DNA from 3 places in the Sphingopyxis sp. 550B genome. Region 2 is predicted to be linked to each of the others. Evidence: riboswitches for the same ligand, from Rfam matches in the RefSeq annotation. Region 2 holds a riboswitch; each other region holds the start of a gene.
What was found. Region 2 has a riboswitch for cobalamin ahead of AC2S9W_RS00405 (TonB-dependent receptor plug domain-containing protein). Riboswitches for the same ligand answer to the same signal wherever they lie in the genome.
Positions count from the first base shown of each region.

Region 1: another riboswitch for cobalamin. It lies ahead of metE (5-methyltetrahydropteroyltriglutamate--homocysteine S-methyltransferase); the one in region 2 lies ahead of AC2S9W_RS00405 (TonB-dependent receptor plug domain-containing protein).
Region 3: another riboswitch for cobalamin. It lies ahead of AC2S9W_RS03635 (TonB-dependent receptor plug domain-containing protein); the one in region 2 lies ahead of AC2S9W_RS00405 (TonB-dependent receptor plug domain-containing protein).

Region 1 covers NZ_CM171610.1:2,445,777-2,451,611, forward strand. The annotation lists gene AC2S9W_RS11445 (NAD(P)H-dependent flavin oxidoreductase) at 1-836, opposite strand, end outside; gene AC2S9W_RS11450 (acyl-CoA thioesterase) at 933-1,340, opposite strand; gene metE (5-methyltetrahydropteroyltriglutamate--homocysteine S-methyltransferase) at 1,333-3,639, opposite strand; cobalamin riboswitch at 3,756-3,958, opposite strand; gene AC2S9W_RS11460 (hypothetical protein) at 4,036-4,575, opposite strand; gene leuA (2-isopropylmalate synthase) at 4,744-5,835, opposite strand, start outside.
Region 2 covers NZ_CM171610.1:83,970-89,804, reverse strand. The annotation lists gene cobO (cob(I)yrinic acid a,c-diamide adenosyltransferase) at 1-11, shown strand, start outside; gene AC2S9W_RS00410 (cobyrinic acid a,c-diamide synthase CobB) at 8-1,309, shown strand; cobalamin riboswitch at 1,322-1,511, shown strand; gene AC2S9W_RS00405 (TonB-dependent receptor plug domain-containing protein) at 1,658-3,610, shown strand; gene AC2S9W_RS00400 (hypothetical protein) at 3,643-4,188, shown strand; gene AC2S9W_RS00395 (DUF1636 domain-containing protein) at 4,191-4,598, shown strand; gene cobT (nicotinate-nucleotide--dimethylbenzimidazole phosphoribosyltransferase) at 4,595-5,611, shown strand; gene AC2S9W_RS00385 (histidine phosphatase family protein) at 5,608-5,835, shown strand, end outside.
Region 3 covers NZ_CM171610.1:784,283-790,117, forward strand. The annotation lists gene AC2S9W_RS03625 (TonB-dependent receptor family protein) at 1-1,430, opposite strand, end outside; gene AC2S9W_RS03630 (hypothetical protein) at 1,499-1,888, opposite strand; cobalamin riboswitch at 1,994-2,214, shown strand; gene AC2S9W_RS03635 (TonB-dependent receptor plug domain-containing protein) at 2,395-4,323, shown strand; gene AC2S9W_RS03640 (ABC transporter substrate-binding protein) at 4,340-5,203, shown strand; gene AC2S9W_RS03645 (FecCD family ABC transporter permease) at 5,206-5,835, shown strand, end outside.

The DNA.
Region 1 (5,835 bases), 1.9 Mb from region 2:
GCCTTGACCTTGGTATTGCCGCCCGAACCGAAGTTCATCGTCTTGAGGTCGCCCTTCGGCAGCGCATCGGGGTCGAGCCCGGCGTTGACGATCGAGCCGCGCAGATAATTGCCGTGGACGCCGGTGAACAGGTCCGAATAGACGATGTCGGCGGCGCGCCCCTCGACGATCCCGGCCTTGTATCCGGCGTCGGCGTTCGCCTCGGCGCAGGCGATGAAGGCGCTGCCGATATAGGCGAGATCGGCGCCGCAGGCCTGCGCGGCGAGGATCGAGCGGCCGTGCGCGATCGCGCCCGACAGCGCGACCGGCCCGTCGAACCATTCGCGGATTTCCTGCACCAGCGCGAAGGGCGACTGGGTGCCGGCATGCCCGCCCGCGCCGGCCGCGACCGGGATCAGCCCGTCGGCGCCCTTCTCGACCGCCTTGCGCGCGAAGCGGTCGTCGATGACGTCGTGAAGCGTGATGCCGCCCCAGTTATGGACCGCCTGGTTCAGCTCCTCGCGCGCGCCGAGCGAGGTAATGGTGATCGGCACCTTCCACTTCTCGCAGGTCGCGATATCGGCTTCGAGCCGGTCGTTCGAGCGATGGACGATCTGGTTGACCGCGAACGGCGCCGAGGGACGGTCGGGATTGTCGCGATCCCACGCCGCCAGTTCCTCGGTGATGCGGTGGAGCCATTCGTCGAGCAGCGTCTGCGGGCGCGCGTTGAGCGCCGGGAAGCTGCCGACGATTCCCGCCTTGCACTGCGCGATGACGAGGTCGGGGCCCGAGACGATGAACAGCGGCGAACCGATGACGGGCAGGCGAAGGCGGTCAAAAATCGCGGGAAGGGCCATGGGCGTCGCTCTCCGAATAGAGGTTTCGGCTGACCTTAACGTAAACGGAAGGCTGTGCAAGGGGGATCGCGGCCGCCTGTCACAAGTGCGAACCGGTCAGGACTGCGGAGGAACGGCGGCCGGGCGGCCGAGCGCGCGCGGGCGCCGGTCGGGGCCGACGGCGACGAAGATGAAGACCGCCTGCGTCACCTTGTGCCCGTCCTCGGCATGGCGGTCGCGTGCCCAGGCTTCGACCTCGACATGCATGGAGGTCCGCCCGACCTTCATCAGCCGGCCGAAAACCGACACCTCGTCGCCGACGAACACGGGGCGGTGGAAGGCCATGCCCTCCACCGAGACCGTGACCGCCCGGCCGCGCGCGTGGAGCGATGCGACCGAAGACGCGGCCAGGTCCATCTGAGCCATCAGCCAGCCGCCGAAGATGTCGCCATAGACATTGGCGTTGGCGGGCATCGCGGTGACGCGGATCGTGGGCTGGTCCGCGGGCATGGTTTCGTCAGGCATCATAGGCCTCCCGAATCCGCATCCGCTGCGCCGCGGCGACCATCGAGACGAGGGCCGGTCGCACCTCGTCCCACTTGCGCGTCTTGAGCCCGCAATCGGGATTCACCCAGATTTGATCGGGCGGCAGGTGCCGTCCGGCGAGGGTCAGCAGGTCGGTCATCTCGCGCTCGGCCGGAATGCGCGGCGAATGGATGTCATAGACGCCGGGACCGATCTCGTTCGGATAGGCATAGCTTGCGAAGGCCCCGAGCAGCTCCATCTGCGACCGCGCGGTTTCGATCGAGATGACGTCGGCGTCCATCGCACCGATCGCGGGAAGGATGTCGTTGAATTCCGAATAGCACATGTGGGTGTGAATCTGCGTGTCGTCGCGCACGCCGGAGGCCGCGATGCGAAAGCATTCGACCGCCCAGCCCAGATAATGCGGCCATTCGCCGCGGCGCAGCGGCAGCCCTTCGCGCAGCGCCGCCTCGTCGATCTGGACGATCGCGGCGCCCGCGGCCTCCAGGTCCAGCACCTCGTCGCGGATCGCCAGCGCGATCTGGCGGCAGCTCGCTTCGCGTGGCTGGTCGTCGCGGACGAACGACCAGTTGAGGATCGTCACCGGGCCGGTGAGCATGCCCTTCACCGGCCGGTCGGTCTGATCCTGGGCATAGCGCCACCAGTCGACCGTCATCGGCCGCGGACGCGACACGTCGCCATAGAGGATCGGCGGCCGCACGCAGCGCGAGCCATAGCTCTGCACCCAGCCGCTGCGGGTGAAGGCGAAACCGGCAAGCCGTTCGCCGAAATATTGCACCATGTCGTTGCGCTCGAACTCGCCGTGGACGAGGACGTCGAGGCCGATCTCCTCCTGCCACTTGATCGCGGCGCGGGTTTCGACCTTCAGATAGCGGTCATAGGCCGCATCGTCGATTTCGCCCCGAATATGCGCGGCGCGCGCCTTGCGGACCTCCGCCGTCTGGGGAAAGGAGCCGATCGTCGTGGTCGGATAGCGGGGAAGCGGAAGGCGCCGGCGCTGCGCCTCGCGGCGGGCGGCGAAGGGCGCGGCCCGGCGCGCGGCGTCCGCATCGAGCGCGGCAAGGCGCGCGGCGACGGCGGGATCGTGGATGCGGGGCGAGGTCGCCCGGGCGACCGCGGCCATCCGCGACGCCGAAAAGGCGGCGAAGGCGGCATCCTCGCCTTCGTTCAACGCCCTGGCGAGCGCGGCGAGTTCCTCGATCTTTTGCGCCGCGAAAGCCAGCCATTGCGCGATTTCGGGATCGAGCGCGGTTTCGAGCGCTAGATCGACCGGAACGTGGAGCAGCGAACAGGACGGCGCGAGGATCAGGTCGCGCGTCGCCGCCAACTCCTTGAGCCGCCAGTAAAGGTCGGGAAGGTTGGCGCGCCAGATGTTGCGGCCGTCGACGATGCCGAGCGACAGCAGGACGTGCGGCCGCACCTTGTCGAGTGCCGGGCCGAGCTGTTCGGGCGCGCGGACGAGGTCGAGGTGGAGGCCGTGGACGGGCAGTTCGGCGGCGAGGTCCAGATTGTCGCCGAGGCCGCCGAAATAGGGGGTGAGCATCAGGCGCGGCCCCGCCGTCGCCAGCCGCGCATAGGCGCGCTCGAACGCGGCGCGCTGCGCATCGTCGAGATCGAGGACGAGGCAGGGCTCGTCGATCTGCACCCAGTCGGCGCCCTGTTTCGCCAGCCGCGCGAGAATCTCGGCATAGGTGTCGAGCAGCGCGGGAAGCAGGGCGAGCGGTTCGACCGCCTTGCCTTTGGCGAGCATCAGGTAGCTGACCGGGCCGAGCAGCACCGGGCGCGTCTGATACCCCAGCGCCTTCGCTTCGTCATATTCGTCGAAGATCTTGGTCGAGGCGATGCGGAAGGTCTGGCCGGCGGTGAGTTCGGGGACGAGGAAATGATAGTTGGTGTCGAACCATTTTGTCATCTCCTGCGCGGTCGTATCGGCGGCGTGGCCGCACCCGGCGTGCGCCGGATCGCCCTGCGCGCCGCGCGCCATCGCGAAATAGAGATCGGTATCGACCGTCTCGCCGTCCCAGTCGTAGCGCGCGGGGACGGCGCCGATCAGCGCCGAGATGTCGAGCACATGGTCGTAGAGCGAAAAATCGTTCGACGGCAGGATGTCGGCCCCCAGCGCCTTCTGCCGCGCCCAGTGGGCGACGCGCAGGCCGGCCGCCGCCGCATGCAGGTCGGCGAGGGTCGATTTGCCCGACCAGTAGGATTCGAGCGCGACCTTGAGTTCGCGGCGAAGGCCGATGCGGGGAAAGCCTAAAGTGGCGACGCTGACAGTCATTTCGAGCACCTTGCAGGGGGCAAGGGCGACGGACAGACGCGAACGCACGATATCCCGCGTCCGCAGGGCAAGGGTCGGACGCAGCCATGCATGCGGCCTGACCGGGCACCCCGCCGGAGGACGTATCTGACGAGGCAGGTCTCCTGGCTCGCGGGTCGCCGCAGCGGTCTGGCCTTCCCGGTTCCTTGCCGAACCAGTGGCATGATCGACCGCCGCTCGCCGCTTACAGTTGCGGGGGCAGCGCCGGTTTCGCACCGGCTTCCCATCTTCGCTCCGCCCCAGATGCCCGGCGCGAAGAACCTCGACAGCATGCAGAATAGGCGCCGCGACGATCCTGTCAAGCGCTATATAAAGAAATCTTTATATGTGTCTCGCGGCGTGGTGACTGACCCTATCCTAAAAGGCAGTCGCCAGCAGCGCGGCGGTGGCGGCCGCGATCGCCAGCAGGAGCGCGATCTTCGGACCGTGCGAGGCGAGAATATGGGTCCGCCGGCGATCGAAGGGCGGCCCATCGACCTCATGAGAAAGCTCGGGTTCGGGCCGCGTGCGCGCCGCGAAGGTGGGCGGCGATGCGAGGGCGGGGCCGCTGATCCCGCTGGCGAGCGCCAGCTTCTCGAACGCCACTGCCATCTTCTCGCGGTCGAGGTGCCGGTCGATCGCCTCGCGCTCGGGGTCGGGATCGGGCGGCGGCGGCAGGCTTGCGACCCTGCGCTCGATTTCGCGGTCGAGCGCGTGGAGGCGGTCGATCGCCTCGACGATCCGCTGCCGGTCGCTGCTGGCGAGCGCCAGTTCGAGACGGGTCAGCGACAGCGCGCTCGCGCGGCAATATTGCAGGCTCCAGAACAGGTCGCTGCTTCCCCCGTCGGCGGGGAGCGGCCCGGTGGGCGCGGCGGACGCGCTCGGGCCGCTGGCGGACGGGGCCTGGGATGCGTTCACGGGTCCTTCTCCTTCGCCGCCCCCCGGCTGCGCGCATCGGCTTAGGACCAAATGCGCGCGCCGCGAAACGCCGATCGGGCCAGTCGTGACCGGGATGCGGCGGACGGGAGAGGGAAGGGGTGCGCGGAGGCCGGGGCGGCCCGCGCCGCGCCCGCCTCCGCGACCGGATCAGATCGCGTTCGCCGCCGACAGGATCGCGCGCACGCTGGCGGTCGCGACATCGGTGTCGAGACCGCAGCCGAACAGGCTGCGGCCGTCGGGGGTGCGGCATTCGACATAGGCGGCGGCCTGCACATTGCTGCCCTGGCCGATCGCATGTTCCGAATAATCGACGATGTCCATCGCCGGGCCGCCCGATTCGGCCAGCGCGGCGACGACGCTCGACATCAGGCCGTTGCCGCGGCCGCTGATGCTGCGCTCGGCGCCGTCGATGGTCAGCTTGCCCGCGAAGATGCGGTCGGCGCCGCTCTGGCTTTCCGCCCAGCTCACGAGCTGGAAGCGCTTGCCGTCCGCCGCCAGATAATGTCCCTCGAAGGCGGTCCAGATGTCGTCGGCGGTCAGCTCTCGGCTCGTCTGGTCCGCCACCGCCTGGACGATGTGGCTGAAGCTCGCCTGCATTTTCTTCGGCAGCTTCAGCCCCTTGTCCTGTTCGAGCACCCAGGCGACGCCGCCCTTGCCCGACTGGCTGTTGACGCGGATCACCGCTTCGTAGCTGCGCCCCAGATCGGCGGGGTCTATCGGCAGGTAGGGGACTTCCCACTTGTCGTCGTTCTGCCGCTCGCGCGCCGCGAACCCCTTCTTGATCGCGTCCTGGTGGCTGCCCGAAAAGGCGGTGTAGACCAGTTCGCCGCCATAGGGGTGGCGCGGGTGGACCGGCAACTGGTTGCAATATTCGACCGTCTGGATGACCTGATCGATGTCGGAGAAGTCCAGTTCGGGGTCGACGCCCTGCGTGTACATGTTGAGCGCGATGGTGACGAGGCAGGTGTTGCCGGTGCGCTCGCCGTTTCCGAACAGGCAGCCCTCGACGCGGTCGGCGCCCGCGAGCAGGCCGAGTTCGGCCGCCGCGACCCCGGTGCCGCGGTCGTTGTGCGTGTGCAGGCTGATCAGCGCGCGGTCGCGGTTCGGCAGATGCTTGCAGAAATATTCGATCTGGTCGGCATAGATGTTCGGCGTCGCCGCCTCGACCGTCGCGGGCAGGTTGAGGATGATCGGCTTGTCCGCCGTCGGCTGGAGCACGTCCATCACCGCGGCGCAGCA
Region 2 (5,835 bases):
TCGAGTTTTGAGCGGCCAATTCGCGCCGGGACTGCTGGTCGCGGCGCCGCGCTCGGGGGCGGGCAAGACGCTCGTCGCGATCGGGCTGCAGCGCGCTTTCCTGCGCGAAGGACTCGGCGTCGCTGCGGCAAAATGCGGACCCGACTATATCGACCCCGGCTTTCACGCCGTGGCGACCGGGCGACCATCGGTCAATCTCGACGGCTTCGCGATGACGCCGGCGATGCTGAAGGGGCTGGCGGCGCAGGCGGCCTACGGTGCCGATCTGGTCGTCGCCGAAGCCGCGATGGGATTGTTCGATGGCGCGGGCCAGGGCAGCACGGCGGCCGAGGTCGCGCGGCTGACGGATTGGCCGGTCCTGCTCGTCGTCGATGCCGAGGGCGCGGGCCAGAGCGTCGCGGCGATCGCGCATGGCTTCGCGACCTTTCCCGGCGCGCCGTCGGTGGCCGGCGTCATCGTCAACCGCGTTGCGAGCGACCGTCACGCCGCGATGATCGCCGAAGGATTCGACGCGCTCGACCTGCCGCTGTTCGGCATGATCCGCCGCGATCCGGCGCTGGCGGTCGCCTCTCGCCACCTCGGGCTGGTGCAGGCGCGCGAAGATGGCGCGCTGGACGAGCGGATCGATGCGGTCGCGGCCATCGTCGCGCGCGATTGCGACCTCGCCGCGATCCGCGCGGCAGCGCGTGCGACCTCTCCGGCCTTGCCCGTCCGACCGCGCCTGCGTCCGCCGGGGCAGCGCATCGCCCTCGCCGCCGACGATGCCTTCGCCTTCTTCTATCCGCATCTGGCGTCGTGGTGGCGCGATGCGGGCGCGGAGATTTGCGGCTTCTCGCCGCTCGCCGACGAGGCGCCGCCGATGGACTGCGACGCCTGCTGGCTGCCCGGCGGCTATCCCGAACTGCACGCGGGCAGGCTGGCGGGCAATGCGCGCTTCATGGCGGGGTTGCGCGCCTTCGCGGCGCGCGCGCCGGTGCATGGCGAATGCGGCGGCTATATGCTGCTCGGCCGCAGCATCGAGGATGCGGACGGCATCGTGCATCCGATGGCGAGGCTGCTGCCGGTCGATACCAGCTTCGCGAAACGGAAGATGTCGCTCGGCTATCGGCAGGCGCGGCTGTTCGCGCCGACGCGCTTCGCCGATGCCGAAACGCCGCTGTGGGGGCATGAATATCATCATGCGACCATCACATCGACGAACGAAGGCACCCCCTTCGCCCGGCTTGCCGACGCGGCGGGTCGCGATCTCGGCCCCGCCGGGCATCGCGCCGGTCTTGTGACGGGCAGCTTCTTTCACTTGATCGCCTGACGCGATTTGCCTAACGAGCGGGCCGCGACAGGTTCCCCGAAAGGGGATTGAAAGGGAATGGGGTGCGAAACCCCTGCTGCCCCTGCAACTGTAAGCGGAGAGCCATCGGGCCATATGCCATTGGGACCATCGGTCCTGAGAAGGCGGCCCGGACCGGCGTCGACCCGCGAGCCAGGAGACCTGCCCGTCGCCGTCGTCTTTCGCGCGGACAGGGTGTGCCGGGCGGACGGGGGTGAACCCGACAGACGACAAAGGTGACCGCGCGGCCGCGCGGGCCGATGTCGTTCGCCTATCAGGGTGGGCCGCCATCGACCCAGCGACCGAATGGTCTTGTCGATGGGGTACCCTATGTTCCGTGTTATTGTTCGAAGTTCCATTTCACTGGCGGCACTTGCAGCCGGCTTTCCCGTATCGGCCGCAGAAGCCGCCAACGCCGCCGCGACGTCCGAAGAGGACAGCATCGTCGTCACCGCGACGCGCGCGCCGCTCGCACTCGACGAGGTGCCGTCTACGATCACCGTGCTCGACAAGGCGGCGATCGACCGGTCGCAGGACATCGGCGCGACCGAGTTGCTGCTGCGCACGCCGGGCATCACCGTTTCGCGCAACGGCGGCTATGGCACCGCGACATCGCTGCGCATCCGCGGCGCCGAGTCCGATCATACCGTTGTCGTGATCGATGGCGTGAAGCTCAACGATCCGGCGGCGGCCGGCGGCGGCTATAATTTCGCCAACCTGCTGGTCGGCGACATGGAGCGGATCGAAATCCTGCGTGGTCCGCAATCGATCCTGTGGGGCAGCCAGGCGATCGGCGGCGTTGTCAATATCGTCACGGCCATCCCCGAAAAACCGCTGGAAGGCAGCTTCGACATCGAGGCCGGGTCGCGCAACACGGTCAGCGCGCGCGCCGCGATCGGCGGCCGCACGGGCCCACTGAGCTGGCGCATTGGTGGGCAAAGCTTCACCACCGACGGCATTTCGGCGATCGCCCCAGCCTTTGGCGGCGGCGAGCGCGACGGCTATCGCAACCGCAGCGTGACGGGCCGCGCCGAACTGGCGCTGGCTTCGAACCTCAGCGTCGAAGTGCGCGGCTATTATTCCAAGGCGCGCGTCAATCTCGATTCGACGAGCGGCGATACACCGGACTACGCGCTCAACGAGGAATTCGTGAGCTATGCCGGCGCCAACTTCGACCTGTTGGATGGGCGTTTCCGCAACCGGATTTCCTATTCCTACACCGACACCGATCGCAGCAATTACGGGCCGCTGCGTGCTCGTCCAGTCAGCCTTCAGGCCAAGGGAGAGAATCGCCGCTGGGAATATCAGGGCAATATCGATGTCACGCGCGGCGTCAGCGCGGTCTTCGGCGTCGAGAATGAACGGTCGAGGTTCCGCAGCCGTTCGCCTTCGGGTTCGCTGGCAACGCCCCTTCCCGACTTCGCGATCGGCAAGGCGGACGTGACGAGCCTTTATGGCCAGCTCAGCGTCGAGCCCCTGGACGGGCTGACGATCAACGGCGGCGTCCGCCATGACGATCACGACCGCTTCGGCGGGCAGACACTGTTTGCGGCGGGCGGTGTCTGGCGGCTGCCGACCGGGACCATCCTGCGCGCGAGCTATGGCGAAGGCTTCAAGGCGCCGACGCTGTATCAGATGTTCAGCGAATATGGGAATGTCGCGCTCGACCCGGAGGAAGCGCATGGCTGGGAAGCAGGGATCGAGCAGCAATTGTTCGGCCGCGCTCTGACGGTTGGCGGGGTCTGGTTCGATCGCACCACGACCGGGCAGATCATCTTCAATTCCTGCTCGCCCACCACGCCCAATCCGCTCTGCCTGGTCCCTGGCGATTCCACGCGCCGTTCGGGCTATTATTCCAATGTCGCGCGCGGCGAGGCGCATGGGATCGAGGCGACGGCGGCGCTGACGCTGGGCGCGCTGACGCTCGACGGCAATTATAGCTGGATCGTGGCCGAGGATCGTTCGCCGGGCGCGACCAATTTCGGCAGGGACCTGCCGCGCCGTCCGCGCCACGCGGCCAATGCGTCGGTCGGCTATGCTCTTCCCTTCGGTCTCGACGTCGGAGCGGCATTGCGCTGGTCCGGCAAGAGCTTCGACAATGCGTCGAACAGCATCGTCCTCGACGATTACACGCTTATCGACCTGCGCGCCGAATTCAGATTGTCGGAGAATGTCCGCTTCTTCGCGCGTGCCGAGAACATCTTCGATGAGAATTATATGACGGCCTACCGTTACGGCACACTAGGCCGCGCCATCTACGCCGGTTTCCGGGGACGCTTCTGATGCGCCCGAATTTTCAGCCAGAGGAGAAGAATATGAAGACGCCTTCTACCGCTCTCGCACGCAATGTCTGGGTCGGCACCATGGCCGGGGTGAGCACCGTCGCCTCGATGATTCTGGCCTGTGCAACGCCCTTTCCGTCGCTGGCCGCGCTGGCCGCGACGCACGTGCCGCGTCGCATCGGACTGATGCTGATGTTCGTTGCCTGGTTCGCCGCGCAGGCCGTGACCTATTTCATGCATCAGACGGGCAACCCGGCGTGGCCGTTCGCGCTCGGCATGGCGGCGGTAGTCTCGTTGCTGTCGGCGGAGGCCGTCGCGCGCTCGATGCGCAGCCGCCCCGCCGCCGTGCGGATGAGCGCCAGCTACACCGCCGCCTTCGTCGGCTTCAAACTCGGCATTCTCGCTTGGGTGGCGCTGCTCGACCATGGCTGGTCGGCCTTTTCGGGCGAAGTGCTGCTGCGCCAGTTCGTGCGCTATGGCGCGATCTTCGCCGGACTGCTGGCGGCGCAGGCCCTGCTGACGCGCGCGGGCTTCAGCCTCGACGTGCCCGCGAACGTGTCGAGACCGCAGGCCGCGTGACGATGCTGCGCCCCGCCGCCGACGGCCCCTCCGTCATCGTGTGCAACACCTGCCGTCACGGCGAGGATGCGCGCGAGGATGAAGAGGGCGTGCGCGGCGGGGCGCGGCTCGCCGGGCTGCTGCGCGGACTTGCCCGCAGCGAGCCCGCCTATGCGCGGATCGCGGTCGAGGAGATGCCCTGCCTGTTCGCCTGCAAGGAATATTGCGCGGTCCATATCCGTGCGCCGGGGAAGGTCGGCTATGTGCTCGGCCGCTTCACGCCGGACGAAGCGGCGGCGCGCGCCATTCTCGACTATGCCGTGCATCATGCCGCCAGCGCCGAAGGCCGCGTCGCTTATGCCGACTGGCCGGAAGGCGTGAAGGGACATTTCCTCGTCCGCGTTCCGCCGCCGGGATTCGTCGCCGAATGACCGCCTTTGCCTCGATCGCGGATTTCGAGGTCGCGCTGGCGCGTCCGCGGAATATCGACGGCGAAGCGCAAGAGGCTGCCCGCGCGCGCCAGATGACGCTGACCAAGCCGGCCGGATCGCTGGGGCGGCTGGAAGACATCGCCATCTTCTTCGCCGGCTGGCAGTCGCGCGAGCGCCCGCGCCTCGACCGCGCGCGCGCTGCGGTCTTCGCCGGCAATCACGGCGTCGCCGTGCACGGCGTCAGCGCTTTTCCCTCAACCGTCACGGCCCAGATGGTCGCCAATTTCGAGGCGGGCGGCGCGGCGATCAACGCGCTGTCGACTACCGCCGGACTGGAATTGCAGATCGTCGCGCTCGACCTCGACCGGCCGACCGCCGACTTCACGGCCGGGCCGGCGATGACCCGGGCCGAATGCCTCGACGCGCTCAACGCCGGGGCGGCGGTCGTTGACGAGGGGATCGACATGATCGTGCTGGGTGAAATGGGAATCGCCAATTCGACCGCTGCCGCCGCGCTATGCGCGCGCAGCTTCGGCGGCACGGCCGCCGACTGGGTCGGCCCCGGCACGGGCGTCGATACTCAGGGCGCGGCGCGCAAGGCCGAGGTGGTCGAGCGCGCGGTCGCCGTCCATGCCCATGCCGGGCGTTCGGCGTTCGAGACGCTGCGCCGCGTCGGCGGCCGCGAGACGGCGGCGATCGCCGGCGCGGCGGTGCGGGCGCGGCAATTGGGCGTTCCCGTCCTTCTCGACGGCTTCATCTGCTGCGCGGCGATCGCGCCGCTGGCGTCGGACAATCCGGCGATCGCCGACCATTGCATCGCGGGCCATTGCTCGGCCGAGCCGGGCCATGCGCTGCTGCTCGAAAAGCTTGGGCTCGATCCGCTGCTGTCGCTCGGGATGCGGCTCGGCGAAGGGAGCGGGGCGGCGGTGGCGACCGGGGTCGTCCGCGCGGCACTCGCCGCGCACGACCGGATGGCGACCTTTGCCGAGGCCGCGGTGTCGGCATCGCTGTGACCGGCTTCGCGCTCCATTTGCTGCGCCATGGCGCGCCCGAGCGGCCGGGGCTGCTGCTGGGCCGGACCGACAGCGCGCCGACGGCCGAGGGCATCGCCGCCTGCGTCGCACAGGCGCGCACCGTCGGCGCCGAACGGCTGATCGCGTCGGACCTGCGGCGCTGCCGGCTGGCGGGCGAAGCAATCGGAGCGGCCATCGGCCGGCCGCTCGCCGTCGACCCCCGC
Region 3 (5,835 bases), 700 kb from region 2:
GCGCGCTGCGGCCGGATGTCGGCGATCAGCGCGCTGGCGGGCGGCATGCCGATCGACTGGAACACCTCCCCGAAACCGGGAAATTCGGCCGAGCGGCTGTAGTTGGCGAAGATCTGGACATGCTCCGCCGGTTCGACCAGCACGCCGAACTTGGGCGAAAAGGCGTCGAACGCGACGCGCCCGTCGGCGGCCGGGGTCGCCGAAAAGCCGACGCGCCGCTTGCGCATGCCATCGGCATAGACGCCCCCCGCGATCAGCGTCACCGGCGGCACCGGCCGCACGCGCAGTTCGCCATAGAGGTTCGCGGTCCGCGCCTCCTGATCGGCGTCGAGGGTCAGCGCGCCGCGCCGGCCGGCGACGTTGACGAACTGCCGCGCGTGGGTGCTGCCACGGCGAATCTCGCCCCCCAGCGTCACCTCGACCGGCCCCGCGGCATAGTCGAGCCGCGCGAACCCGCCGACGTCGGTCGATTTCTGGTCGATCAGCTGAAAGATCGGGTGAAAGAGCGATTTCGCGTTGACGAAACCCCCGACCTCGAGCGTCGCGGTGCCGAGGTCGAAGCGGGTGCGGTTCTGCAAGCGCAGCGAATCGATGTCGCGTCGCTGATCGCCCGCGATGCTGCCCGCATTGGCGCCGCGCGGGGCGGTCAGCGCCTGCGCCTCGGTCAGCGCGCCCGGCAATTGCTGGCGGATGCGGTTGATGCTCGCATAGAAGCGCGTCGCGACCCCGTCGCCGAGCGTTAGCCCGACATTGCCGTGGAAGCGCAGGCTGCGGCGCCGCGCATGGTCGCGGTCGCCGTCCGACGTGTCGGCGCTGACCGCGCCCCAGGCGTCGACCGGCCCGCTGGCGACGCCCGCCGAAACCAGGCCGCGCAGCAGGCCGAAGCTGCCGGCGTCGCCGCGCAGATAGACGCCGTGGGCGGTGCGCCCGGTCGGAGTCACGCCGTTGATCGCGCCGCCCAGCGTTCCCGAACCGAAGCGCAGCGCATTGGCGCCGCGATAGACTTCGAGATGGTCGAAGAAGATCGGCTCCAGCTCCTGAAAATCACCATTGTCGTCGGCGAGGTTGATCGGCACCCCGTCCTGCAACAGCGTGACGCCGCGCATGTGGAAGCCGCGCGAGAGGCCCGAGCCGCGGATCGCGAGGCGCACCTCCTGCCCATAGCGCGGCTGGAGGTAGACGCCGGGCGAGAAGGCGAGCGTATCGCGCAGCGACACGATCGTCTTGTCGGCATAATCCTGATGCGTGACGACATCGGTGCCGCCGGGGGTCTGCGCCGCGCGCTGCTGCGCGGCGTCGGCGAGCGTCGGCGCGGTGACGATGATCGTCGCCTCCTCGGCGTGAGCGGCGGGGGAAAAGGGCACCGGGGAAAACGACAGGGCGAGGGCGAGCGCCGGCAGGGGCGCCGCGCGGGTAACGGAACGGGTCATGGAAAATCCTTCGCTGAAAATCAGGCAAGGCCGGCGCGCGCGGAAGCGCGGCCGGCGATCGGTCTGAATCAGGCGAAGGCGGGCGGGCCGGTGCTGGGAGGAAGCGGCGAGGCGATGCCCGGCGCGAAGCCGAGCGAGGGGATCGCCAGCGGCGTGGGGGCGGCCGGTGCCGGCGCCGCGGGCAGTGCCGGGGCATCGGGCACGATCGGCGCCACCGCGAGCGCGCCCCACGGGCAATGCTGCTGCCCCTCGCCATCGGGATGATCGCCCGCGGTCTGGACCGGGATGGTCATCGTCCCGCCGGGGTTCGACGGGTCCGAACAGACGCGGACGGTGATCGAACCCCCGGCATCGGGCCCGATCATCCAGCCCGGCGCGACCAGCACCCGCGCGAGCAGCGCGAGAAGCACCGGTAGCAGCAGCCAGCCCGGTCGGCGGAAGGCGGAAAGATCGGCCACGCCGCGCTCCTAGTCCCGGCGGACGGTTCGGGCAAGCGCGCAGGCCCCGCAAAAGCCGATTGCCAAAATATGCCGAGGCGCTATGGGCGGGCGCCGCAAGGGCAACCTTGCATTGATCGCGCCGGTGCCCCGATGGGGCTTAAAAGGGAACGCGGTAAGGGGGTCCGGCCGGGCCTTCGAAACCGGGGCTGTCCCTGCAACTGTAAGCGGCGAGCGCGATGCACCGACCCGGTCCCCGACCGGGTCTGCCACTGGGGCGACCTGGGAAGGCGTGCATCAAGCGACGACCCGCGAGCCAGGAGACCTGCCGGCGCGGGTCGCTCAATGCCTCGGTCCAGGGAAAGGCCAGGGCACGGAGAACTCCGTCGAGCGACGACCCAGCGGCCGGGGCCGCTTCGGGGCACGAAATGCGGGCGCCTTGCGCCAGCCCGCCGCCCGTGCGCCGGTCGATCGCGCACGCGGCTCGGCAGGTCCCCGCCTTCGCTCTCGGCGCATGGGGGACTCCCATGTTGAAATACGGCCTTTCCATCGTGGCGCTGGCGGCGACGTCGCCGGCGCTGGCCCAGACCGGCGATGCCGCCGCCGACCCGCGCCCCGGCGACGCGATCATCGTCACTGCCTCGCGTTCGGGCGAAGGGGTCCGGGCGGACCAGCTCGGCGCCTCGGTCACGGCGATCGACAGCGAAGCGCTCGAACAGCGCCAGACGCGCATCGTTTCCGACGTGCTGCGCGACGTGCCCGGCGTCGCGGTCAGCCGCACCGGCGGCCTCGGCGGCATGACCGATATCCGCATCCGCGGCAGCGAAGCCAATCACGTCCTCGTCCTGGTCGACGGCATCGAGGTCGCCGACCCCTATCAGGGCCAGTTCGATTTCGGCGGTCTGCTCGCCGACCCCGCCGCGCGGATCGAGGTGCTGCGCGGCCAGCAATCGTCGCTCTATGGCTCCGACGCGATCGGCGGCGTGATCCATTACATCACCCTGTCGGGACGCGAGGCGCCGGGCCTGAGCGCCCGGATCGAGGGCGGGTCGTTCGGCACCGTCGCCGGCAGCGCCCGCGCCGCGGGCGCATCGGACAGCTTCGACTATGCGATCACCGGTACCTATTACGGCGCGAACGGCTATCCGACCGCGCGCGGCGGGGTGCGCGACGTCGGGATGCAGACGGTCGGCGCGAGCGCGAAGCTGGGCTGGACGCCGAGCGACGCCTTCCGGCTGAACGCCGTGCTGCGCTATGGCTTCAGCGACGCCGACAACAACGACAGCGAATATGATACGACGAGCCCGCGCTTCGGCTATATCGTCGACAGCCCCGGCGTCCATGTCGAGACCGAATCCTTCCATGCCCTGCTGGCGGCCGAACTGACCGCGCTCGACGGGCGCTGGGTGACCAGCCTGTCGGGGCAGCTTTCCGACACCGCGCGCCACGGCCGCTCCCCCTTCGGGTTGGACTATGGCAGCAAGGGACAGCGCTACAAGGGATCGCTGACCTCGAGCATCCGCTTCGGGACCGATGCGATCGCCCACCGGCTGACCGGTGCGGTCGATGTCGAGCGCGAGGCCTTCCGCACGCTGACGCCGGGCGCCTTTCAGGGAAAGCGCCACACCGACAATCTGGGGCTGGTCGCCCAATATGAGCTGACCGCGGGCGCGCTCTCGCTCGGCGCGTCGCTGCGCCACGACGACAACAACCGCTTCGACGATGCGACGACCTGGCGCGTCCAGGGCAGCTATCGCCTTCCGACCGGCACGCGCATCCGCGGCGCCTATGGCACCGGGGTCAAGAATCCGGGCTATTTCGAGCTGTTCGGCTATATCGACGGCCGCTACATCGGCAATCCCGACCTGAAACCCGAAAAGTCCGAGGGCTGGGAAGCGGGGATCGAGCAGAGCTTCGGCGCCGACGACTGGGCGACGGTCGGGGCGACCTGGTTCGATTCGACGCTGAAGGACGAGATCTTCACCGACTATCCGGCGCCCGACTTCACCGCGACTCCGGCGAACCGCGCGACGACGAGCAAGCAGCACGGCATCGAGGCCTTCGCCAGCGCGCGGCCGCTGCCGCAGCTTCGCTTCGACCTCGCCTACAGCTGGATCAAGGCGCGCGAGAACGGCGCGCCCGAAGTGCGGCGGCCGAAGCATATCGCCAGCTTCAACACCACCGTGTCGAGCAGCGACCAGCGCTTTGCGGGGACCCTGACGCTGCGCTACAACGGCCGCACGACCGACCTCGCCTATATCGACCCCAGCTATGTCCCGGTCGTGGTCGCGATGAAGGACTATGTGCTCGTCAACCTTGGCGCCGATTACCGGGTGACCGATGCCATCTCGGTCTTCGGGCGCGTCGAGAATCTGCTCGGGGTCGACTATGAGGAGGTTTTCAGCATCGCGACGCCGGGCCGGGCCGCCTATGGCGGCGTCCGCCTGCGCTTCTGAGGGAAGAGGAACCCGCTTGACCCCGCACGCCGCCCTGCCCGCGCTCGCGCTGCTGCTCGCCGGCGGCGGCGCACTGTGGGCGCAGCAGGGCGGCCGCGCGGCGCCGGCGACGCCACCGGCCGCGCCGCAGCGCGTCGTGTCGCTCAACCTGTGCGCCGACCAGCTGCTGCTCGCGCTCGCCGACCGCGACCGGATCGCCGGGCTGACGCGCAACGCGACCGACCCCGGCATGTCCGCGGCCGCCGCGGCGGCGCGCGGGCTGCCGCTGATCCGCAACGCCGCCGAACAGATACTGGTCGCGGCGCCCGACCTGATCGTCGGCATGCCCGCGAGCGGCAGCGCGGCGGTCGCGGCGCTGCCGCGCGGCAGCTTTCGGACGCTCGACCTGCCGACCGCCGACAGCTTCGACGTCATCCGCCGGACGATCCGCCTGACCGCGACCGCGCTCGGCGATCCGGCGCGCGGCGAAGCGCTGATCGCGCGGATGGAGCGCGACCTCGCCGGCGTGCCCCGCCCGGGGCGCGGCCGGGTCGCCGCCTATTACCAGCGGCGCGGCTACATGACCGGGACGGGGACGCTGATCGACGAAATGATGGGGCGCGTCGGGCTGGTCAATCTTGCCGCAAAGCTGGGCAAGCCGCCGCTGTCGCAACTGAGCCTCGAGGAGATGGTGGCGGCGAACCCCGATTTCCTGATCGTCGAAAGCGCGAGCGACACCATCACCGATCAGGGCAGCGAGATGCTGCATCATCCCGCGCTTCGGGGCATTCCGCGGCTCAGCGTGCCGGAGGCGTGGACCGTTTGCGGCGGCCCCGCTTATGGGGCGGCCGTGCACCGCCTTGCCGGGCAGATCCAGCGCCACGACGGCGCGCGCCGATGACGATGCGCGACGCCCGATCGCCCCGGCGGCTGACGCTGGCGCTGCTCGCGCTTGCATGCGGCGTGGCGGCAGCTTCGCTGTGCTTCGGCACCGTCGACCTGCCGCTCGCCCGCCTGTTTGCCGCCGCATCCGGCCGCGGCGATCATGTCGCGACCGTCATCCTCTTCGACCTGCGCCTGCCGCGCCTGCTGGTCGGGCTCGCGGTCGGCGCCATGCTCGGGCTCGCGGGCGCGGCGCTGCAAGGCTATCTGCGCAATCCCCTCGCCGAGCCGTCGGTGCTCGGCACCTCGAACGCCGCGGCGCTTGGCGCGGTCGCCGCGCTCTATTTCGGGCTCGCCAATCTTCACCCTGCGGCGCTGCCGCTGCTGTCGATCGTCGGTGCGCTGCTGTCGCTCGCGCTGCTCTTCGCGCTCGCGGGCCGCTCCGAAAGCCCGCTGACGCTGATCCTCGCCGGCATCGCCGTCGGCACGCTCGCGGGGGCGGGCATCAGCCTCGCGCTCAACCTGTCGCCCAACCCCTTCGCGGCGATGGAGATCATGACCTGGCTGATGGGCAGCCTCGAAAATCGTTCGTTCGGCCATTTGTGGGCGGCGCTGCCGTGCATCGGCGCCGGGATGGCGCTGCTGCTGTGG